Regions from separate parts of the Paenibacillus sp. MY03 genome, predicted to be linked through region 2. Evidence: predicted binding sites of a transcription regulator. Region 2 holds the regulator's gene; the other holds the start of a gene.
The links. The regulator CtsR, encoded in region 2, represses protease genes until heat stress. The targets are predictions, from matches to a motif close to ATGGTCAATAAAGGTCAAACA.
Positions count from the first base shown of each region.

Region 1: the regulator CtsR is predicted to act here: its motif matches at 4,227-4,247, upstream of clpP (ATP-dependent Clp endopeptidase proteolytic subunit ClpP).

Region 1 covers NZ_MXQD01000055.1:39,231-51,662, reverse strand. The annotation lists gene B1748_RS30665 (sensor histidine kinase) at 1-1,069, opposite strand, end outside; gene B1748_RS30660 (glucosidase family protein) at 1,208-3,841, opposite strand; gene clpP (ATP-dependent Clp endopeptidase proteolytic subunit ClpP) at 4,362-4,943, shown strand; gene B1748_RS30650 (hypothetical protein) at 5,067-6,917, opposite strand; gene bglB (beta-galactosidase BglB) at 6,914-8,017, opposite strand; gene B1748_RS30640 (right-handed parallel beta-helix repeat-containing protein) at 8,234-10,555, shown strand; gene B1748_RS30635 (Rpn family recombination-promoting nuclease/putative transposase) at 10,812-11,735, shown strand; gene B1748_RS30630 (S-layer homology domain-containing protein) at 11,864-12,432, opposite strand, start outside.
Region 2 covers NZ_MXQD01000033.1:22,262-34,693, reverse strand. The annotation lists gene B1748_RS22805 (ABC transporter permease) at 1-830, opposite strand, end outside; gene B1748_RS22800 (extracellular solute-binding protein) at 836-1,963, opposite strand; gene B1748_RS22795 (LysR family transcriptional regulator) at 2,129-2,497, shown strand; gene B1748_RS22790 (LysR substrate-binding domain-containing protein) at 2,482-3,033, shown strand; gene clpC (ATP-dependent protease ATP-binding subunit ClpC) at 3,119-5,587, opposite strand; gene mcsB (protein-arginine kinase McsB) at 5,606-6,679, opposite strand; gene mcsA (protein-arginine kinase activator protein McsA) at 7,457-7,984, opposite strand; gene B1748_RS22770 (CtsR family transcriptional regulator) at 8,013-8,474, opposite strand; gene B1748_RS22765 (aldehyde dehydrogenase family protein) at 8,810-10,240, opposite strand; gene B1748_RS22760 (sensor histidine kinase) at 10,310-11,737, opposite strand; gene B1748_RS22755 (response regulator transcription factor) at 11,737-12,417, opposite strand.

The sequences.
Region 1 (12,432 bases), on a different contig from region 2:
CATTAAAGCTTCGGCTTAGATCGCCGATCTCGTCGTTCCGGTTAATGTCGCTTCGGATCTGGTAGTTCGATTTCTCTATGTTTTTCATCGTCTTGGACAACCTTTTGAGATCCCGCGTGCTCCTCGTCACGAATAGATGAACGGCGAGAATCAGGATGGCCATCACGATGATTCCCGTCAGCATGATGATGATTTTCGAATCGTTGATTTGTTTGTCGATCTTGTTTTGGTTAATCAAAGAAACGACGTACCAGCCCGTCGTCGCGGAATTTTTAACGTTGGCGTAATAGCTTGACCCATGGAGATGAAGCGTGTCGAATTCGGCTAACCGGCCGATGTCCTTGTTGCTGAATTCGTCGTAAGCCGAGACTTCGGAATTCAGGCTGAAAATGACCTTCCCGTCCTCCGTCGTAATCAAAATATCGTCGAATGCCTGGTTGTTGACCCCGTTGAGAAATTGCGAGAACAGGTCTTTGTCGGCGCTCAGCACCATGAAGTCTTTTTCCCCGGGCAGGTTGCCCCATAACTTGATGGCCTGGGAGAATAACGTATTGTTGTCCTTGCCCGGCAACAGGGAGAATCCCGGCAGCAGTACCATCGATTGCTCGGAATCGGTGATCTCGCGGTACATGTTCGTATTCAGGGCATTGCGAATATACTTGAAATCCTCGCCGTCGTTTAAATCCGTCGTCAGAATTTCCTGCCTGTCGAAGAGGATGACCGATAACGATTTGTAGCCTTTGAAAAAAATCAGCGATCGGATGTTATCGTAAAAACGATTGTAAGCCGTATACCCCTCGAAGGTTCCGACGAATTTCTTGTCCGCGATCACGGGGAGGTTCGCGTCCTCGGAGAGGATCATCAGCACCTTCTGCATATCGTCGACGTAGCGGTCGATGCTGTTGCTGATCTGCGCGTTCAGGCTCGTAACGTACTGATTGATGTTTTCCTTCGCGTACTTTTCCATGAAATGCGATAATAGAGCGCTTAAAACGGTAATAAACACGATGCCGATGATCGTGTTGAACAGGATAAATTTATTGCGTAAGCCAAAAAAGAGGAGTTTCATCCTCTTTTTAATCGTGTCGACGCTATTCGCTTTTATACGATAACCTCCCGGAAAACAAAACGTACATCTCTTCTTGCATGCTCAGAGAGACGTAAGCAGCGTCCCTTTTCTGTCATTATATCATCGTTTTTGCCATCGTTAATCGAATCGCAGCACAATTTCGGCATTTCCGTCGAATCGTTCGATCAATACGGTTTGCCCTGTAGGGCAGTAAGTTCCGCCTACGATCCGAGAGGGAATCGCGCCTTCCGGATGCGGGAGCCGGATGCTCACGGTGTTCGGTTTTCGGTCCGACCGGCAGACGACTTTCGCCACGATCTCATGTTGCTCCAAATTCGATTCGACGCTCAGCGTGACGGCTCCGAAATAAGTCGCGATTCCGTCCAACTCGATGATATTGCCATGCTCCAGCCATTTGCTCGGAATTCCCGGCAACAAGTTCAACCGATCCTCCCCTTCTTCCATGTAAAGCATCCAACGGGTCTGCATGAGGAACCAGCCTTCCTCGTGCGTCTTATGCGGGCTGGCGTGCCAGAAGTGCTCCCAGAACGTATACGTCTCCCGGTCGGCCAATCCGGAGAAGCCGTTATAGTAGGCTTTCAGGAACGCTTTAACCTCGCCGCGTTTCAGATGCACCCACGGATGAATGCTGTAGTAAGGCTGGCTTAAAGCGACGTTGCGCGTACACATCAATTCCTGATGGTAATTCAACATGAATTCCGCCGCGGCTTCGTCCGGAGCAACGACCTCTTGAAAGACGAGATATAGCGGGCCGAGAAGAGAATCCCGAGTGGCGACCGAACCGTGCGTCAGCCATTTGCCGCCTTCTCCGTTAATGGAAAGCGGTCCTCTGTGTTCTACCCAAGGAGGAACGGTCGGCACCCAGCTTCCGTCGGCCAGAGGGACGACCGGGGAGTTCCCCATCGCGACGAACAAAGCTTGCCGGATATCCTCTTTCATGGCCTGCGCCTCTTCTTCGATTCGCGCGGAACGGTCGGGATCGATGTTCGCGAGCATCTCCGACAGCCGGCTCATCCCCATATACGCATACCCGTTTAACATGAAGGAGCGGAACGGGTCCTCCGGATCCGCCGTTTTCCCTTCCAGCATGCCGTATCCTTTGCCCCGAAGTTCCTCCGTTTTATTGCGTTCTCTCCACTTCGCCAAATAATCGAACGCCTTTAGCAGACGATCCTTAATCTCAAGAAGCCAAGCTTCGTCCCGGGTATAACGGTAGTGCTCTCCGAGGCTCCATAACACGGCTCCCGTTTCCAGCATATATCCGCCGTAGTTTTGCATCAGGCCGTCCTCGTGCTGCTTATCCAAGAAAAACCGCAGCGCCCTCTCCGCAACGCCGTTCCAACCCATGGACTCCATGAATTGGATAATCGGCGAGCTCTCCGAGCCGATCGCCGTATACACGCCGATCGTCGGAACGATCGTCCCGCCGGGCTCCAGGCCGTAAGAGACGAGATCGAGATGGAGCAATCCGGCCTTGACCATCTCTTCGATCCGCGGCTCGGGAAGCTTGATCGTCGCCGCTCGGGAAAGCTTCTCCAGCCAGAAAGCGCGACACTCCGTCCATCTCTCTTCGAAAGATTGCCGCCGCAACCTTTCGGCGCGTTCCTCGGAGATCGGGCGGTGGGGCAAGTAGAATTCGAAAGCGATCGACTCTCCCGGAGCCAGGAGAACGGCCGTCTCTTCCGTTCCAAGCGGTTGTCCTCCCAGCTTGGATACGCAGCAAACCCGATTCTCCGAGTAACGGACGAACCCGTTGCCTCCGTCGAACTCGTATTGCTTGTCGTCGTTTAAGACGAAAGCGTTGGGAACGACGTTCTTGAACCAGGCGTATCTGGGCACTCGGGCTTTATTCGTGGCCACCGCCCGGAAGTAAAGCACCGTCTCCTCTGCCTGGTTCATCTCCTCCGGAAGGAGCCGTTCCCGCAGCGACGTCTGCTCTTCCGTCAGCATATGAAAGTGGCCGAAGCCGTCGGCGGCCAAATAATGGGTGCCCCTTAACGTATCGGCCTTCAAAGGGCTGCTTTCGTAAGAAACGAAGGATACCGTGTCGTAGACAACGTCGTTATCCACGATCGAGGCGTGCAGAATGGGGAGCGATCCGTCCTCGAGCCTGCGGGAGACGCCGTCCACGCAGCCGACGCCTCGGCCAAGCATATATCGATAGCAGACGGGCTTGTCCTCGTTTTCCGGCAGCTTCGCTTCGAAGCCGTGAAATCTCGGCTGCACCCAATCCCACAGCCTTTCCTCTCCGCCGACTCCGCGAAACCCGACGCCGAAAATCCGCATATCGCGCGACAACCCGAGCCAGGTCTGCGAAGCGAGCTCCCGGGTATGTTCGGCGGCGTTCTCGAAGGTTTCTTCCGGTTCTTCCTCGATCCGTTGCAGCTCGGTAATCAGGTTCAACGCCTTGACGTCGAGCTCGATTTGCCCGTATGTCCGATCGTCTTCGACTTGCGTAACGGCGACTCCGTAAGCGGGGATGTAGATCGGATAAACCTTGTTGACATCCCTTAGGAAAAAACTGAACGGATGCTTAGGCGTATCGATCTTCACCAGAATCCCCTGCGAGCCGGTTTCGTCTTCCGTTTCAATGGTTACTTCCAGCCGCGCCGGACCGCCGTCCGTGGAGAAGATAGCCTCTTCGGCCTTGCCGCTCCCCCGTACGATTGCCGTAACGACCGTGCCGACGGTCGCCGTAACAGCCCCCTCGATCGGCGCTTTCTTCCATTCTATCGCGAATTTCGCATTCATCTTTTCCAGTCCCCTTTATGAGGTTGTTCAAAAAGTACGCTTCCCATTACGAAGTAATCCTTGTAGCTGACTCGACGTCGAATATTGAATTCAGCCGAACCTTCCGGTGCTCACGTAGCCTCCACTACGCTCCGCTCCTCAGGTTCTAGCTTCATCCAATCTTCTCGGTACTGAGAACCGAACTTTTTGAACTCGCATTTTATGCTATAATCCCAAGGATGAACGGTTGGTTGCGCCTGTTGATCCACATCTGAAAGCGCTAACACCAATATCTCTACTATAGGCCGCGAAGGACGTATCGGATAGTACAAATCTTATCATTTCTTTTGGACTTTTTTGACCTGCATGCCCAGATCAATCGGCCGTTCGGGCGAAGCATTTTTCCATTTTGACCTTCTTTGACTTTTTGAAAACAATCCGTTATGATAGGAATACGAAATTTCTACTTATCGTTTCTTGATGAGTTTATGCTTACGAAGATGCGTTTGCTGCGCAAACACTTAAGGAGGATTGGTTAAAAATGAATTTTGTGCCTATGGTAATTGAGCAAAGCAACAGAGGGGAACGCTCGTACGACATCTACTCCCGCCTGCTGAAGGACCGCATTATCTTCCTTGGCTCCGGCGTGAATGACGTAGTCGCCAACTCCATCATCGCGCAAATGCTGTTCCTTGCCGCGGAAGATCCGGAGAAGGACATTTCCCTTTACATTAACAGCCCTGGCGGTTCCATTACAGCTGGCATGGCTATTTACGATACGATGCAATATATTAAGCCGGACGTGTCCACGATCTGCGTCGGCATGGCCGCTTCCATGGGCGCCTTCCTGTTGACTGCCGGCGCGAAGGGCAAACGTTACGCGCTGCCGAACAGCGAAGTCATGATCCACCAGCCGCTGGGCGGAGCCGAAGGCCAAGCGAGCGATATCGAGATCCGCGCCCGCCGCATTCTAAAGATGCGCGATAAGCTTAACAACATTCTGGCGGAACGTTCCGGCCAGCCGCTTAGCCGCATCGAACAGGATACCGACCGCGACTACTTCATGAGCGCTGCCGAAGCGCAAGCATACGGACTCGTCGATAAGGTTATCGAGAGGATCTAATATGCAATAAGCGCAAACAAGAGAAGCAACGATACTATTCGTCTGCTTCTCTTTTTCTTTCTCTATAACGACACTATTTTATAGTCCTGCAAACGCCGGAGCCATCATACTATACTGCCTATCTTATCTGCCACAAAGCTCATGCGGATCGACCAGAAGCTCCGTCATTAGCTCGCCACGATGCATCAACGCGATCCTTCGCTTTTCCAAATATGCTATTTCTCGGGGCACCTCGCCGTCACAGAACACGTCGTCCGCAACGGAAACATCCTGCAGCCACTTTCGCGCGTCATCGTCGCCGCGCACATCGTCGATTACATAGACAAGCCAACCGGCTTCAAGCTGAGGATGCTGAACGAGATCCAGCTTGTCGCCATACAATTGTTGTCTTAACTTTAGCACGGTCTCTCCTGCTTCATCCACCTCATGTATAATCTCAATGTCAACCTTGGAACGAGTAATCCGCTCATGCGAAATCCCGCGAAGAGAAGCAAACAAGACTTGCGCATTGCGATAATGGAGGACGATCCAGCGTCTTCCTTCGGCATCCCGTTCCTCGCTGACCTCTCCCGCAAAACGATGCACGATCCACTCGTCGGCAATTTCCGCGGCGCGATTATTGACGCCAAGCATGCCGCGATACATAATCAAGGCTCGCTCCTTCTGGGTGCAGCGCATCTGGATATTGGGATACCAGCTTTCTCTAAACAGGGCAGGACTTAAGTATGTTTCCTTTGCAAACGCCGGATGTGTACGATGCTTATCTCCATCGTCTACAAACCAACGGGGGTACGCAAGCTGCTCGCCCTCTATCAGGTATGCGGCGGGGAACGTCTGCCAGGCAAGCCCCCAGGTCGGCCATTGATAGGAGCCGGGAATAACTGGAAAACGATTCAAGCTGCCCAGCCGCGCCTGTTTGCCAATCCAGGAATAAGCAAAGCTATCGTCGAAGACGCGCTCCGTTCGCTCCCGAGGCACCGCCGCGCCGTCTGTCTCCGACAATGCTCCGCCGTTGTCCGGCTCCGCCGCCGCTGCCGCTTCAATACGCTCTTCGCTTAACCATACCGACATCACATCCGACATACATTCCGTCGCATTCGACATGCTGTCCAGCGCAAGAACAAGGTTGGACACATCTTTGCGCGTACCGGCAATCCATTGCAGCAGACCGTCGTTTTTGTCTATTCCCTTAAAATTATAGGTTCGAATCGCCGGTACAAAGGCATAGCCGCCATGAAAGCGAACATACTCAAGCAGTTCCTCGATAATGGCATCCAGCCTGACGGCTAATTCGTGATGCTCCGAACGAAGCGCAGCGATCGCGATATTCAATGCATTGATGCAAATCCGGATGTATCCGGAACTGATATTTTCACCCCAACCCCAGCCGCGTCTCGCCGTATAGTCCAGCCATCTTTCAAAAAATTGAACGCCCAGCTCATAATGTTCCCGATGATTGGTAAGACGCGACAAAGCAAGCAGCAATGCTCCATCGCTTAATATTTTGTTCGGGTAATACAGCTTGGCCTCCCCGATTTCGCGGGCAAACCATATTCTGCCGAGCTCCATCATTTCATCCAGTATCGGCAGATGTTCTCCCGGAATTTGTTCATGCAGCTTGAGACGAAGCACGACAAGCGATGTTAGCGTAAAAAAAGCCGCATTCGAGTCATGCATCTCGCTCTCTTCCCTGTACCAGAAGAAACAGCCGTAATACGGACTGGACTGATCTGTAATTTGCAGCTTCTGTACCGCTTCCAGCATATCCAGACCTTCATCCTTATCCAGTAAGCCAAGCGCCGTTCCCATCATATAATAAGCGGTTGTCGTCCGCCCGTCATGCGCCTCCGCCGCCTTCGAGGCGTCCCTGGTGTGGCCGGGCCTGCCCAAATTATTCAGCCCGTCGTCAAACACGCTGTTCTCGCGTACCTTCTGAAAACAAACCTCCCATAGCTGCCTCGTAAACTCCTTCATGCAAGCGCCTCCTGTTCCTCCCGATGTCTGGCCCCTTCCACCAGCATCAACATAACCATCGATTGGCCATATGGCATCGGACATTGTTCGATATCCTTGTAAAACTGCAAGTCGCGGCCCATTCCCGTACCATAGGATACGCCATGCACCAATCCTGCATCATCAATTTGCCGAAGCACCGCATGGTAAGCCTTCCACCCTGTATCCAAATAAGAACGGTCCAGATACCCGCATCTCACTGCTTTGAGAATCCCGTAAGCAAAGGCCGCTGTCGCCGAAGTTTCCTTGTAAGAGGAAGGATCCATCAGTAAGGTATGCCACATGCCATCCTCCGCCTGTACCTCTTGTAGCTTGGCAACCTGCCTTTCCAGCGAAGACAGCAGGAATAACCTCACTCCTTCCGGCAAAGGCGCCATGTCCAAATAATCGACCAGTCCCGCCGTATACCAGGAGTTCCCTCTAGCCCACAACGCCTGAGCAAAATGATGACTTCCATCAAAGGTCCATCCATGATAAAACAGCCCCGTTGCCGGATCGGTCAAATACTTCAGATGCACCAAAAACTGCCGGACGCTTTCATCCAAATAACGGCTTTCCTTCAGCAACACGCCGGCCCTGGTCAGAAATAAAACCGTCATATAAAGCGTGTCGTCCCAAAGCTGTCCTTCATTAAGCCCACCGGACACCACATGCTGGAAGCCGCCTTCTCCCGCGCGCGGCAGCTCGTTCATCACGTAATCCGCCCATTCCCGGCAGAGCGCCAGATAGCTTTCCTTGCCGATTTCCTCATACAAATACGTTAAAGTGAGCATCGGGCAAACAGTGTTTACATTTTTATATGGAATATTGCCGCTCTCCAATTTCTCATCAAACCATCTGCACATATAGTCCAAAATTTCCGGCCGTCCCGTCTCCTTGTAATAAGAATAAAGGGCAAACAATGCCACGCCCTGCGGCCATTCCCAATTGTCCATCGAAATAATGCCGATCGGCGCCGTTTCCGCCATGCCGCCTTTCATCTCCTGAAGTTGCCGCAGCAGCTTGTGAACCAAATTGTCTGTGTTGCTTGCGCTTAATCCAGCCTTACCGTTTATTTGCACATTGGACTCCTCCCGACTATCAAAATCACCCCCAATATACCACCTGGACCAACACCGTTTATATAAACAATAATTTCGGTTAAACATCCGGAGAAACGGATCCATCGCACACTCCTTTGCTTCATCCAGGACTATACAAAATTTTTGTTTATAGCCGCTTAACACGCGGCGCGCTAAGCTATTAATGATTTCACAAGACAAAGGAGGATTATAGTAATGAGGAAAACAGCTCTGCTTACTGTTGTGATCGCTTTGCTGCTTGGCGGTGTCAGCTATTCGCTCCCACGGACTCCCGTGCATGCTGCAATTCAGGCGACCTATTATGCCGCGCCTACCGGCAGCGGCACTGCATGTACTTTGGCAGCTCCATGTTCCATGGACGGAGTCCGGGACAAAGTGCGAACAGTTAATGCCAGCATGACAGGAGATATTGACGTAATGCTTCGCGGCGGATTGTATGCGCTTACAGGTCCTTTGACGCTTGATTACCGCGATTCGGGAACAAACGGCCACTCGATCATCTGGAGAAACTATGCCGGCGAAACTCCCATTATATCTGGAGAACGATCACTTGCCGGCGGCTGGACTTTGCATGATTCCGGAGCAGGCATTTACAAGAAAACGGGTGTTGCCCCCCGCTTTCGTCAGCTGTATGTCGAAGGAACAGCTGCCGTACGCTCCCGTACACCAAATCTGAACGATCCCGACACCATGGGTGGTTACTATAAGACGATAAGTGCAAATTTAACGAGCAAGCAATATAAAATCATCAAGTCAGAAGTCTCTTCATGGTCCAATCTCAATCAGGTAGAAATGGTGGTTCAGCCGCATTGGTATCACAATCAGCTTAGAGTGGCGTCCTTTACAACGGATGCCAGCTATGCATATGTCAGCTTCCTTTCACCTGAACAAGACTTTGCCTTCAACAAAGCGGCCGGTTTCTATAGCAACAACGCCTATCATTTCGAAAATGCCTATGAACTGCTGGACTCTCCGGGGGAATGGTATCTTGACCGGTTTACCAACACTCTGTATTACAAGCCACGGGCCGGCGAAAATATGGCCACCGCATCAGTAATCGCGCCTGTCACAGACACTTTGCTGCGACTCAACGGAACGATGACCAATCCCATCCATCATCTCGAGTTCAACGGCTTAAACTTCCGACACACTGGCTGGGATACCCCAAGCACGAACGGTCTCGTCGCTACCCAGGCCGCCTCTCCGGTCAATTCCTTGAACGTTCCGGGAAGCGTCCAGGCCACCTACGGCTACCAAATTCGTTTTGTTGGCAATACGTTCCGCCAGCTCGGCGCAACAGGACTTAAACTTGGCAACGGGATCAAACATAGCCAGGTAGTCGGCAATATTTTCGAAGACATTGCTGCCAACGGCATCATGCTCACTTCTCCCCGATTGGCATCGGCCGCAGATCTGACGGAGCAAGTGCTGATTGGCAATAACGCCATCTCGCGCGTTGGGCAGCTGTACAAAAATGGAATCGGCATCGTCGGCGCTTTTGTTCAAGGCGTTGTTATAGAACATAACGAAATTTCCTACTCTCCCTATATGGGCATTCAGTTCGGCGGCCAGACCGGCTGCAACTGCGAGACCGGCATGCGATCGAATCGTATTCACGCCAATCATATTCATCATGTGATGCAGCTTTATGATGACGGGGGGGCCATCTATACGTTAGGCCGACAACCCGGAACGATTATCGATCGAAATTACATCCACGATCTGTCCAAAAGCACTTATGCCATGAGTTATCCCGTAGCCGGTCTTTATTTGGACAACTATAGCGAATACATCCGCGTTCAGGATAACGTCCTGTCATCAATCGATACTGCTTCGGGCGTCACTGCGACTTACGAGCAGACCGGCATCGGCGCCATAAACAATTTGTGGTCCAACAATGATACGCTGGATGCCACGGTGATCAGTGAAGCCGGCGTCAGTTCTTCCTACACGGAACCTTCGATTTCCCTGTTCGAGGAAAATTTCAACGGCGGCACCGCCGGGACGCCGCCGACGGGATGGACGGTTGCGGCAGGCAGCGGCAGCGTACAGATAGCGAATATGCCAAGCACAGCGGATAAAAGCGTGTTGGTAAGCAAAGCTGTCTCCACATCTTCTACTATAGCGAAAAAAACATGGGCGAATGCAGACGGAATTGTGACCATGCAGCTGCGGATCCGGCCTGAACAGACGGGAGGTTGGAAAATGGCCCCTTATGTGCTTAGCGAAACTGGGACGGCGGCGATAAGCATCGCCTTTGACGCCGGATTCATCAAGGCCTATATCGGCTCCACATTAACCAACTTGCAAAGCTTTACGGCGGGGGCCTGGTATGAACTGCTGCTGGTCATGGATACCGACACCGACAAATTTGATCTATATGTGGACGGTATCCGTATATTAGCGAATGCCGCGTTCCGGAATGCTGTAGAGAATGTGGGCGGCATTCAGCTTGGCATCGGCGACGGGCATGCGGGCAGCTTTTACTTCGATCATATTCAGATGCTGACGCCTTGAGAAAAAATGCAAGAAAGAAGCTTGACCAGGAAAAATGATCCAGCTACAATAGGGGCAGACCCATATGGGGGGAAACGAGTAATTCAACATTTTATAAAAATTGTAGTGAAGCACACTCGATCAAGCGCAAGCTGCGCTGTCGGTGTGCTTTTTTGCGTTGTCGACGGAAAGCAGGAACGGTGCAAGTGGTCGGATTGAAACAAGGCAAGATACGGGGACTGCACAGTGGCACAAACACAAGGAGCGGGGGATTGGTATGGACCAGGAGCTGGAACAGGATCAAGAATGGGATCAGGAACAAGAACAGGAACGGATCAATCATGACGAAGCATTCAAAAAATTGCTGCATACGTTTTCCAAGGAATTTATCGAATTATTTTTCCCGAGGTTGGCAAAAGAGCTTGATCTGGGGGAAGTTATCTTCCTGTCCGAAGAACAGCTGCATGATATTGTCGGCGGGCAGTCGCGCCGGTTGGATGTGTTGTTCCGGGCTCGGTTGCGCGGACAGGAGGTTCATATTCTGGTTCATTTGGAGCCGCAATCCTGGCATGAAGCTGATTTCCATGAGCGGATGTATATATACTTTGGCCGACTGTATGAAAAGTATCGCAAGCAGTACAAGCTGATCATTCCGATTGCCGTCTTTTCCGGCCCACGCAAGAAGAAGGAGCGGAACGGGATCGACATGCGGATTGCCGGATATAAAATATTGCAGTTCCGCTTTCTGAAGGTACAGTTGAAGCGCAGTCATTGGCGGCAATTTATCGATTCGGACAACCCCGTGGCCGCTGCATTGTTGGCCAAAAGGGATTATAATGAGGAGGAGAGGCGTGAGCTGCGCAAGGCCTATTTGCGTATGCTTCTGCGCTTGCGTCAGAAGCTGGACGACGCCAGATTGGCGCTGGTCATGTCGGTTGCGGATTTGTATTATAAGTCAACTGTCGAAGAGGATCAAAGCATTGCCGAAGAGTTGAATGAACAAGATTCCAAGGAGGGACATGAACTGATGAAGCTGATGCCCGAATGGTCCAAGCAAGCATATATGGAAGGCAAAGAAGAGGGTCGTGAAGAAGGTAAAGAGCTAATCATCCGCAATCTGCTTCGCAAAGACTTTTCGTTGGAGCAAATTGCTGATATGGTGGATGAACCAATCGAAAAGATCAGAAGATTGGCGAAATGACGGCACGAAAAGATCACCTGAGTGGCGTGTACGTTAGATTTCCGTCCGTTAGATACCCGCCGAACTGCGCCTTTAGCGAGACGCAGTTCGGCGTTCACCTGGCAGGAGATTACGCTTTGCTCAATGACTTACTCCACTTCGATTGCTTCCAGCAGCCTCAAAATAACCGCCACCGCTTCGGCCCTTGTTGCTATTGCCCCCGGAGCAAACCGGTTGCCGCTTCTTCCCTCGACAATGCCCGTCTCCTTCAGGTAAGCAACCGCGCCCTTCGCCCACGCTGGAATATCCTTGTCATCGGAGAATCCGGCGGTTGACGAAGCCAACTCCGCCACTCCCGCAGCCCTTGCCATCATAACAGCCAGTTCCGAGCGTGTAATATTCGCTCGTGGACGGAAGCTGCCGTCTCTATAGCCGTTCACAATTCCGCTCTGCACAGCTTGAGTAATGGCTGCGCGCGCCCAAGGGTCGATCGCATCCGTAAACGTAAGCTCCGCTCCATCACCCGCCACATTGCCGCTTTTCAGCGCATTCATCAGCATCACAACAAATTCTGCGCGAGATATGGCTGCATCCGGCCTGAACTCGCCGTTCGGATAACCGTTAACCATTCTCATTTGAACAGCTTTACTGACAAGCGACTCTGCCCAATGTCCGGCAATATCGGAGAAAAATTTTTGCCCTGACTCGCCCGGCGACT
Region 2 (12,432 bases):
TCGAAGCGGGAACGGCGCATGGCCGCATACTGCAGCAGCATCGCGACGCTGATCAGCAGCACCAGATAGAAGGACAACACGCCCGCCATATCGAACCGAATGGGCGATGTATACAGAGCCGAATAGATGGAATACGGCAACGTCGGGAAGCGGTAGATAGCCGCAATGGAAGAAGGCAGACCGAAGTCGCCAATCGTGTCCATAAATACCAGCGCCGCTCCGGCCAGCAGCGCCGGCAGCAGCAGCGGCGCCTGAATCGTTGCCCACACCTTGATCGGCGAAGCGCCGCCCAGCCTGGCCGCATCCGACAACTGCTGCACCTTCCATTCCATCGCCGCTTTCATACTGAGGTAGGCGAGCGGGAATTTGCTCAAGGTCATGATTACAATCAGCCCGGCGGGCTGGAATACCGCACCCGGCACCCAGTCCCAACCGAACAGGTTTACGGCCAGCCCTTGCTGCGCCGAAAACATAACCCAGCCTTGCGCCAGAATAAATGAAGGCATGATTAGCAGCAACCAGACGGCCGCATCAAGCAAGCCGGCAGTGGGGAAGCGCCAGGTCGATCGAACCGTGGCCAGCACGCCGCCAAGCAGCGTGCCGATCAGAGTGGTGCCGATACCCAGCAGCAACGAGTTTTCGAGCGACTTTTGCCATAACGGCCGTTTAAATATTTCAAGGAGCAGACTAAGATCGCCTATAACCCAATTCCCGAAAAAAACGCCGGGCAACAATACTTGAATGACCACCGCCAGGAGCGGGTACAGGACCAGAATCAGCAGCGCGATGCTGACCAGCCAACCAAGCCGTTCATTCGTAAGCCTGAACATGGCCGTTACTTAACCGCTTTGTCGGCAAACCATTGTTTGATTTCCGCTTCATGCTGCGACGCCCACGCGGCATCCGCGGCAATCAGCTTGGCGTTCGCGGCGCGGTCCGGTCTCGCCATCACGCCTTGGGCAGCGGGATCGAAGTAAGCTTCTTCGCCTTCATCAACAAGCTTTTGTTGCGTTTTGGCATCCAGCAGGAATTCGATAAACGCTTTGGCTGCATTCGGGTTTTTCGTATTTTTCTGAATAGCGGCTACGCGCACGGATGCCGGAGCGCCTTCTTCAGGCCAAATGATGCCGATCGGCTCGTTATTGTTAACCATGCTGTACGCATTCGATTCTTGCAAAGCTGCCAGCTTCACTTCACCGCCGGACAATGCTTGCACGATCTGCGGATTTTTCGGAAAAACGCGCAAGCCGTTGTTGAACCAGCTGTCGAAAAACGCGTTGCCTTCTTCTACTCCGCCGGCTTTGTCGAAGAGCGCCGCAACAAACGGATATGCCGGAGCCGCGATGGCAGGGTCGGCTGTTGCGATTTGGTCCTTGTATTCCGCTTTGGCGAAGTCAGCCCAAGTTTTTGGAGCCGTCTCTTCGGTATAGAAGTTTTTGTTGTATACGATGATGCCGGAAGCATGAGCGCCGGTAGGGAAATATGTTTTGTTCTCGGGAATGTACGCTTTGAAATCTTCGGCAACCTGCGACAGATTTTCCGGCTCCCAGCCTTCCAGCAGTTGCCCTTGCAGACCCAAGCCGTGAATGGACGGCATCATGTCCGCCCAGACGATGTCCCAATGAGGATTGCCTTTTTCCGCTTCGATTCTGGACATGATCTCCGCGCCGTTGCCCGTTACGAGCTCTACATCGTACCCGGTTGCTTCCTTGAACATATCGGCGATGATGGCGTCAAAATCGTTAAGGTACACAACAAGCTTGCCTGCATCTTCAACAGCCGGCTCTTCCGTTGCAACTGCCTCCGTAGTTGGCGCTACAGTCGGCGACGGAGCTGCCCCGGATCCCGACTTATTGCCGTTTTCCGCACCATTATTGCCTCCGCATGCTGCAAGTACAGTCAACATAGATATCAGCACTATGCCTGTCGTTACTCTTTTCCATTGAATCGGATAAACGTTCATTCGTTTTTCTCCACCTTTTCGTCAGCAGTTTTTGCTTACACGGTTACTTTATCAACGAAAAATCAACGACAGATTAGAGAAAGATTAAACCATTGTTAAATAAACTTTAGAAATATTGAAATATATATAGATAAAATGTATATTCGGATGGGATGAGGTGATGATATGACCATTCAACAATTAAAAGTGTTATTGGAAATATGCAAAGGCAAAACATTGCTGGAAACGGCGGAGAAGCTGGGACTCACCCAACCTACGGTCAGCTTCCATTTGCGCAAGCTGGAGGAGGTACTGGGACTCGAGCTGGTGCGCAAGACGTCGCGGAAGCTCCGGCCCACGGAAGCCGCGCTGGAGCTGCTCCCCTATATTCGTCGCATCGTGTTCCTTGGCGGCGAGCTGGAAGAGCATGCCGCGCAGTTGCATAAAAGGGGCGGCGGACGATTAAAGCTTGGCGCTAGCTATACGCCGGCCACCTATCTGCTGCCTGCTTCTCCGCCTTCCAGGAGGAGTACCCGAGTATTCAGCTGCAGCTGACCGTCAAAAAGGCAGGCACCATTATGGCCATGCTGCGCAATTACGAGCTAGATGCCGCGGTTGTGTCGCTTCCGAATTCGCCGGAACCCGGCTTGTCCCTACAGCCATTGTTGGAGGATGAGCTGCGGCTTGTTGTCGCTCCCGGCCATCGACTGTCGGGCCGGCAGGAGATAGAAGCGGAGGATTTGCAAGGGGAGCGGCTGCTGCTGCATGAACCCGGTTCTACCTCCCGCACGCTGACGGAGGAATGGATGAACCAGACGGAAATAATATTCAACCAGTCCATGGAGCTCGGCGCCATCGAAACGATGAAGGAAGCGGTCAAGTGCAGCCTGGGTATCGCGGTGCTGCCGGAGCGCAGCGTCATTAAAGAGGTGGCGGCAGGCGAGCTGATCCAGTTCCGATTGCCGAATTACCGTAATTGCCGCTATATCTCGTTCGTCTGCCGTGCCGAAGAGCAGCTCCCGCATAATGCCCGCTTGTTCTCCGACTTTATAACCAACCATTTTGGGGAACAAAAGTCCCCGCAGACATGAAAAAAGCATCCTCGTTTGCAGAGGATGCTTTTCTTTCTCATTGCCGTCATCGTCATCGATCAACGATGATTCGACTTGCCATTTTTTATTTCGTAGTCGGCTCTTCTTCCTGCGTTTCAGCCGGCTGATGCAGATGTTTCGTAACGACCAACGCCCCATCCTTCTCGTCGATAACGAAGGTATCGCCCTTCTGGATGAGACCCATCAGCAGATCCTCGGACAGACGGTCCTCGATATGCTTCTGGATCGCGCGGCGCAGCGGACGCGCGCCGTATTGCGGGTCGTAGCCTTCCTTGGCAAGGAAGTTCTTCGCCGTTTCCGTCAGCGTGAAGTCGACTTGTTGCTCCTTCAAGCGTTTGCGCAGCTCGTCGGACATCAGCGTCACGATCCGGGCAATATGCTCTTCGCCGAGAGAATGGAAGACGATGGATTCGTCGATCCGATTCAGGAACTCCGGACGGAAGCTCTTCTTAAGCTCCGCCATCACTTTGTCCTTCATCACGATGAAGTCGCGGCCCGCATCTTGTACGGCGGTGAATCCGAGCGACGAGTTTTTCTTGATTTGATCCGCTCCAACGTTGGACGTCAGGATGATTAGCGTGTTGCGGAAGTCGACGACGCGGCCTTTGGAATCCGTCAAACGTCCATCCTCGAGCACTTGAAGCAGAATATTGAATACTTCCGGATGGGCTTTCTCGATCTCGTCAAGCAATACGACGGAATACGGCTTGCGGCGAACCTTCTCGGTCAACTGGCCGCCCTCTTCGTAGCCGACGTAACCCGGAGGAGCTCCGACCAGTCTGGATGTCGAATGTTTCTCCATGTACTCCGACATATCGATGCGGATAACCGCATTTTCGTCGCCGAACATGGCTTCCGCTAACGCGCGGGCCAGCTCTGTCTTGCCGACGCCCGTAGGACCAAGGAAGATGAACGAGCCGATCGGGCGCTTCGGATCCTTGAGTCCGGCTCTTGCGCGGCGAATCGCGCGGGATACCGACTTCACGGCTTCCTCTTGACCGATTACGCGGTCATGAAGAATTTCTTCCATCTTCAGCAGGCGCTCCGTCTCTTCTTCCGCCAGCTTGCTAACCGGGATGCCGGTCCAGCTCGCTACAACTTGAGCGATATCCTCGGGCGTAACCTCGGAATCGGTGCGGCCTTGCTTTTCTTTCCACTGATTTTTCGTGACGTCCAGCTCTTCGCGAATCTTCTGTTCCGTATCGCGTAGCGCGGCCGCTTTCTCGAACTCCTGGCTTTGGACGGCAGCGTCCTTCTCCTTGCGGATATCCTCCAGACGGTTCTCAAGCTGCTTGAGATTCGGCGGTACGGTATAGGAATTCAGCCTTACCTTGGAGCTCGCCTCGTCGATCAGATCGATCGCTTTGTCCGGCAGGAAACGGTCTGTAATGTAACGATCCGACAGCTTAACCGCTTGCTCGATGGATTCATCCGTAATTTTCACGCGGTGATGCGCCTCGTACCGATCGCGCAAGCCGTGGAGAATTTGGATCGCTTCCTCGACGGAAGGCTGGTCGACCGTGATCGGCTGGAAGCGGCGTTCTAACGCGGCATCCTTCTCGATGTACTTGCGGTATTCGTCCAGCGTCGTCGCGCCGATGCACTGCAGCTCGCCGCGGGCAAGCGCCGGCTTCAGAATATTGGAAGCGTCGATCGCGCCCTCCGCGCCGCCTGCTCCGATGAGCGTATGAAGCTCGTCGATGAACAGGATGATGTTGCCCGCTTGACGGATCTCATCCATGATCTTCTTGAGACGATCCTCGAATTCGCCGCGGTATTTGGTACCGGCGACGACGGAGCCCATATCCAGCGTCATCACCCGTTTGTCGCGCAGCGTCTCGGGAATTTCGTTGGCGATGATTTTTTGCGCGAGTCCTTCCGCGATCGCCGTTTTGCCGACGCCCGGCTCGCCGATGAGAACCGGATTGTTTTTGGTCCGGCGGCTAAGCACTTGGATAACGCGCTCAATCTCTTTGCTTCGACCGATGACCGGATCGAGATTGCCTTCCTTCGCATAAGCGGTCAAATCTCTCGCGAGTCCATCCAGCGTCGGCGTGCTGACATTGGCAGGCGTGCCGTGGTTGCTGGATACCGCTTCGCTGCTGCCAAGCAGCTGCAGCACTTGCTGACGCGCTTTGTTCAGGCTGATGCCGAGGTTGTTCAGCACGCGCGCCGCCACGCCTTCGCCTTCGCGGATGAGGCCGAGCAGAATATGCTCCGTTCCAACGTAAGTATGGCCCAGCTTGCGGGCTTCATCCATCGACAGCTCGATGACCTTTTTGGCGCGCGGCGTGTAAGCGATGTTGTTCGGTTGTTCCTGTCCGCGTCCGATGAGCGCTTCGACTTCATCCTGAATTTTCTCGAGACCGAGACCAAGCCCGATCAGAGCCTTCGCCGCGATGCCTTCGCCTTCGCGAATGAGACCGAGCAAAATATGCTCCGTTCCGATATTGTTATGGCCTAGCCGCACCGCTTCTTCTTGAGCCAGTGCGAGCACCTTCTGCGCACGTTCCGTGAATCTTCCAAACATCATATTCCTGCACCCCCATGATCAATCTTGGATTTGAGCAACCTTCAGTTTCTCCCGAATGAGCTCGGCGCGTCTTACGTCGCGTTGCTCGGTACTCATCTTCTCATTAAAAGTCTGCTGCAAATAACCTGGCTGAGTCATGACGAGCAGCTCGTTGAGCACCTGCGGCGTTACGTCCGGCAACAGCTCCAGATCGACGCCGAGACGAACATCCGACAGCCTCTGCGCGGCTTCCTTGGAGTCCATGATAACCGCGTGGGACAGAATGCCGAAGGAACGTTTGACGCGATCCTCCGTTCGCAGTCTGGACTCCGCCAGAAGACGTTTGCGCGCCGCCCGTTCATGCTCGATAATCTGTTTGGCTACATCATGCAGATTATCGATGATTTCCGCTTCGGACTGACCGAGCGTAATTTGATTCGAGATCTGGAACAGATTGCCTAACGCTTCGCTGCCTTCTCCATAGAGGCCGCGAACGGCAAGACCGACTTGCGTTACGGCAGTCAGAATCCGGTTAATCTGCTGAGTCAATACCAATGCCGGCAGATGCATCATGACCGATGCCCGAATTCCCGTTCCGACGTTGGTCGGACAGGTGGTCAGATAACCGCGCTTCTCGTCGAAGGCATAATCCGCCACTTCTTCATAAATATCGTCAATTCCGCTTGCCAACGCCCATGCTTCGCCGATTTGGAAACCGGGATATAAACATTGGATGCGCAGATGGTCTTCTTCGTTAATCATAATGCTGACGGATTCGTTCTCGCTGAGCACGACGGCCCCGCCGCGAGACTCGTTCGCGAGATTCGGGCTGATAAGATGTTTCTCCACGAGCACTCGTTTGTCCAACTCGCTAAGCTCGGATAACAGCAGCGTCTCGAAGGAGCCTACTTCGTCCAGCTTGCCCGACTTGCTGACATCCGCCAGCTGCTCCAGCACTTCATTCGCCTGGGCGCTCGTAGCGAGCATCGGGAACGGCTGCTTCCGCAAATTGCGGGCCACTCGCACCCGGCTGCTGATCACGACGTCGGAGTCCGGACCCAATGTCCGCATCCAGTCGCTCAGAGCGTCTTGGGAGAAGCGATGTACTGTCAACCCCTTCACACCCTTTCTTTAAAGGTGGTTCAAAAGCTCCGACTGCCATTACGTTGTTACTTCAGGGAAGCTTACTCGACGTCGATTTTTGAACTCAGCCGGTCCTTCCGGTTCTCACGTAGCTCTGCTACGCTCCGATCCTCAGGCCTCGACTTCGTCCAACCTTCTCGGTACTGCCAATCGAACCTTTTGAACTTTCATTTTGTGGTGGTTCAAAAGCTTCAATCGTCATTACGATGTTATTTCAGGAAGCTTATTCGACATCGAATTTTGAACTCAGCCGGTCCTTCCGGTTCTCACGTAGCTCTGCTACGCTCCGATCCTCAGGCCTCGACTTCGTCCAACCTTCTCGGTACTGCCAATCGAACCTTTTGAACTTTCATTTTGTGGTGGTTCAAAAGCTTCAATCGTCATTACGATGTTATTTCAGGAAGCTTATTCGACATCGAATCTTGAACTCAGCCGGTCCTTCCGGTTCTCACGTAGCTCTGCTACGCTCCGATCCTCAGGCCTCGACTTCGTCCAACCTTCTCGGTACTGCCAATCGAACCTTTTGAACTTTCATTTTGTGGTGGTTCAAAAGCTTCAATCGTCATTACGATGTTATTTCAGGAAGCTTATTCGACATCGAATCTTGAACTCAGCCGGTCCTTCCGGTTCTCACGTAGCTCTGCTACGCTCCGATCCTCAGGCCTCGACTTCGTCCAACCTTCTCGGTACTGCCAATCGAACCTTTTGAACTTTCATTTTGTGGTGGTTCAAAAGCTTCAATCGTCATTACATCTCCGCGATCTTGCGTTCCAGCTCTCGGATTTCGTCGCGCAGAGTTGCCGCGCTTTCGAATTCCTCTTGCTCGATATGGGTATGCAGATCCTTGCGCAATCGTTCGATCTCGCGCCTGCACTGGATAAGGCCTCCCGAACGTTTCGGAATTTTACCGTTGTGCGTCGTGCTGCTGTGCACCCGCTTCAGAAGCGGATCCAGACGCTCCGAGAATGCTTGGTAACAGGAGCTGCAGCCGAATCGGCCGATCTTGCTGAATTGCGTGTACGTTAGACCGCATTCCTCGCAGCGTATCGGCTGCTGAGGAGCACCGGACAAAGCCGATGCCGAGTTGCCTATTGCATTAAAGTCCAGCAGTCCCGATAACAGGCTGTGGATGGAGAAGCTGTTTGGTGAACCCGGAATGCCTTCGCCCCGTTCGCGGGCGCAGCCTTCGCAGATGTGGAATTCCGTCTTCTCGCCGTTTACGATTTTCGTAAAATGAAGCGTAGCCGGCTTCTTGCCGCATTCTTGGCAATACAAAGCTTCGGTCCCTCCCTTCCGCTATTCCCTATTTGGCTAGCAATGAGATGAGCATCGCTCTCAACAGCCTTGCGCGAATCTCATCCCGCATAGGCAGCACCAGGGCAATTGTGTCCCGATGGATCGCCGCCCGCAGCAGATTCGACTCCCTTACTGTAATCATACCCGCTTCATGCAGCTGATAAATCAGGCCCTCCGCGGCGCTTTGGTCGACGCTGTCGCCAATCGTTCGTTCAATATGGTACTGAAGGTTCTTGAGTGCGGGCAGATCGACTCGCTGAATGCGGATGTAACCGCCCCCGCCCCGCTTGCTCTCCACCATGTACCCCTTCTCCAGCGTAAAACGCGTGCTGATTACGTAATTGATCTGGGAAGGCACGCAAGAGAAGCGGTCGGCAAGATCGTTGCGTTGAATCTCCACCGCGCCTTCGTCGCTGCCGTCAAGCATTTGTTTGAGGTGATGTTCAATGAGATCGGAAATATTACGCAAATCACCAACCTCCCTGAGTATCGTCTTCAGAAAGCCAAATCCCCCGATACTTACCTTTGCAGAGCATCAGGACAGTTAAGTGTCAACTCGTTGACTTTGACTTTCTTTGACTTTAGTTTTATTATACTCAAAAAATCCCGAGGGTCAAGATGGAATGTTTAAATTTTCTGACTACTTGCATGTATCATCCTGACCATCTCGCTAAACGACCCAAACTTCCTATATTTGAACAAAAAATAGAGCCAGAGCACACCTCTATATATGTAGCTTGGTGCGCTCTGGCCTTATTTATACTATGAGACCCTAGTCCGGCCTGTTTTTCGGGGACATGGAATTCACCAAATTTGGCGATTCACGACGATCAGCTTCATCTCCGTCATTTCCTGCACGGCATACTTTACGCCTTCGCGGCCCGTGCCGCTTTCCTTGACGCCTCCGTAAGGCATATGATCGACTCGGTACGTCGGAATGTCGTTAATGATGACGCCTCCGACATGCAGTTCGTCCGCCGCTCGCAGCGCAAGGCCGATATCGTTTGTAAAGATGCCCGCTTGAAGTCCAAATCGGGAATCATTGACCGCGGCGATCGCTTCGTCCATGCTGCTAACCTTGCCGATGTTGACCACGGGAGCGAACAACTCCATGCATTTGACCTTCATGTCCTCAGCCGTGTCGACCAGCACCGTCGGCTCCAGAACGCCTTCGCGAAGTTTGCCACCGGCAATTAGTCTGGCTCCGTTCTCCAAGGCTTCCCCGATCCAAAGCAAAGCCCGTTCGGTCTCAACCGGTGCAATCATGGCTGAGACATCCGTATCCTTTTCCAGCGGGTTGCCGATCTTTAGTCCCATCACAGCCAGGCGCATACCCTCCACGAACCTCTCGTACACATCGTCATGCACATAAATCCGTTGCAGCGAGATACATACCTGCCCTTGATTCGAGAACGCGCCCATGACACATCTCGGAATTATTTTCTCCACATCGGTATCGCGGTCGATGATAAGCGCCGAGTTGGAACCTAGCTCCAGCGTGACGCGCTTAAGTCCGGCCTTCGCACGCAACGCTTTGCCCACCTCCGGACTCCCCGTAAACGTCACCATCGCCACGCGGTCATCTTCCACGATGGCATTGCCGACGACGCTGCCCGCTCCCGTAACGACATTAAGCGCCCCAGACGGCAGGCCAGCCTCATGAAACAAATCCGCGATCAGATAAGCAGAGAGCGGTGTCTGACTCGCTGGCTTCAGCACGACCGTATTGCCGGCGGCCACGGCCGGTCCGACCTTGTGCGCCACTAGATTCAACGGGAAGTTAAATGGCGTGATGGCGCCGATAACGCCCAGCGGCTCGCGAACGGTATAGGCCAGCCTTCCTTCGCCGCCCGGCGCCGCGTCCAGCGGGATCGTCTCTCCGTACAGTCGCTTGGCCTCCTCGGCAGCGAACTTGTACGTTTGTACCGTCCTGTCTACCTCGGCAAGCGCGTACTTGAGGGGCTTTGCCGCCTCCAGCGCGATGATCCGGGCGGCTTCCTCCCTGCGCTCTCCCAGCAGTGAGGCTACCCGCTCCAGAATCGACGCCCGCGCATGGGCGGGCATCGCTCGCATCGAATGCCGTGCGGCGTATGCGGCAGCGATCGCTTCGCCAGTTTCCGCGCGGCTCGCCATTGCGACCTCCGCGATGATCTCTCCCGAATGCGGCGCCCTCAACTCTCTATAAGCTGCAGCCTCTCGCCGCCGACCGCCGATCCATAACGACCTTCTTTCCATCTCATCCGCCTCCTTACTCTTGTTGCATTATATCACAAGCATTGAATAACGAAGGCGCCCGATACGTTCCTACAATTTAAAAAATGGATTAAAAGGGAGAATGTTGACTTGTTTGCCCGATTCAAGCGGCAGACTCACGGTAAACGTTGTTCCCGCGCCTGACCGGCTTTCCACGCCGATCGTTCCGCCATGCTGATGGACAATACGCTGCACGATGGATAGACCAAGTCCCGTGCTGCCGGACTTCCTTTCTCTCGCCTTGTCCGCGCGGTAGAAACGATCGTAGATGAACGGCAGATGCTCCTCGGGGATGCCGTCGCCCGTATCGGATATCCGGATCACGGAGCAACCGTCCTCGATATGGCCTTGAATCTGGATCGCGCGGCCTGCGGGGATATACTTGACCGCGTTGGAGAGCAGGTTCGACCATACCTGCATCAGAAGCACCTCGTCGCCGTGCACCTGCATGCCGGAGGGCACCAGCAGCCGCACGGCGATCTCCTTCTCGGCCAGCTGCCATTCCAGCAACTGAAGCGTCTGGCGCAGCTGCGGTTGAAGCGGGAAGCTCTTCTTCTCCGTCGTTTGGTCGGCATGATCCAACGTCGAGAGCAGCAGCAGCTGACGGCTTAGCGTCGCAAGATGCCGCGTCTCTTGTCCGATAATGGCGGCGTATTCCCGAACCCGCGCGGGATCGCTCTCCTTGCCGAGCAGCGAATCCGCATAACCCTGAATCGAAGCGAGCGGCGAATGAATCTCATGCGACACGTTCGCGACGAATTCCTTGGTGCGCTGGTCTGCGCGTTCCAGCTCCATACTCATCGTCTGAAAATGGCTCGCCAGCTCGCCGATCTCGTCCTTCCGCCTGGTCGGCAGTCTAAGCTTGTATTGCCCTTGGGCGATCCGCTTTGTCGCTTCCTTCAACTGGACGATGGGTTGAACCAGATATCGCGTGCTGAGCATGAAGTAAGGTACGCTGAACAGGACCGTCAACATGAACATAAAGAAAAAAAACGTGCGCAGCTCGTCGAAGTGGACATTGCTGTCGTGACGCAGGAAAAGAGCGTACCTGTCGGCTCCCGCCGTCACCTGTACGCCTACGGTATTGCTGAGCGTATTATCGAAGTAACCGGAGGAAAACGCCTTGTTCGGAAATCCGGCAATGCCGTGATACTGTCCTCCTTCCAGCACTTGCGCCTTAACCCCGTTACCCAGATCCTTCTTTGCAAAATCTCTTCCATAATACAAATCGTTGCCCGCTTCGTCGTACGCGTACAGCTGGTAGCCCAATTCCGCCGAAGCCCTGAGCGTATCGCCCATCGCCTCCGGATGCGCCTCGATATGCCCCTTCACGTGCAAAAGCGTGCCGAACAGCTTCTCGTCCTGATAGGGCTTCAGCGACCAATGATAATAGACGTTGGCGACATAGAAGCCCAGGAAGCTGCTGATGAGTATCGTATAGAGCGTAATCAGGAACACGCGAAAATAAAGCGAACGCATTAAGCCAGCACCTCGAGCTTGTAGCCGACGCCGCGAATCGTATGGATGTGGAAACCTCCGCCACCCTCCGAGAACCGCTTGCGCAGCCGTTTGATATGAACATCCACCGTCCGTTCGTCGCCGCCGTAATCGGAGCCCCAGATGAGATGGATCAGCTCGTCGCGCGAGAATACCCGCCCGGGATATTCCGCCAGCTGGGCCAGCAGCTCGAACTCCTTGAGCGGCAGCAGGAGGACTTCGTCCCCGTCTATCACCTCGTAATTTTTACGATCGATGACGAGACGGCTCAGCCGGATTTTGTCGCTAGAGGCGAAGGAGTACCGGCGGAACAGGGCTTTGACCCGGAACAGCAGCTCCGGCAGCTCAAACGGCTTCGTCACGTAATCGTCCGTGCCGCTTAAGTAACCTTGCTCCTTGTCGCTGAGCTGGTCGCGCGCGGACAGGATGATGATGGGAATGTCATAGTTTTTGCGGGTATATTCGCAGAGCGTCAGTCCGTCCACTTCCGGCATCATAATATCCATAATGACAAGATCCACGGCCTGATTCTCCAGAACGTTTATCGCCTCGCGACCATTTTGCGCTTCCAGTACCCGGAAACCTTCTTTGGTCATATAGTGGCCCAGCAGGACGCGGCTATTATAGTCATCGTCCGTAATAAGCAGCTGCTTCATGCGTATTCCAACCCTCCCGTG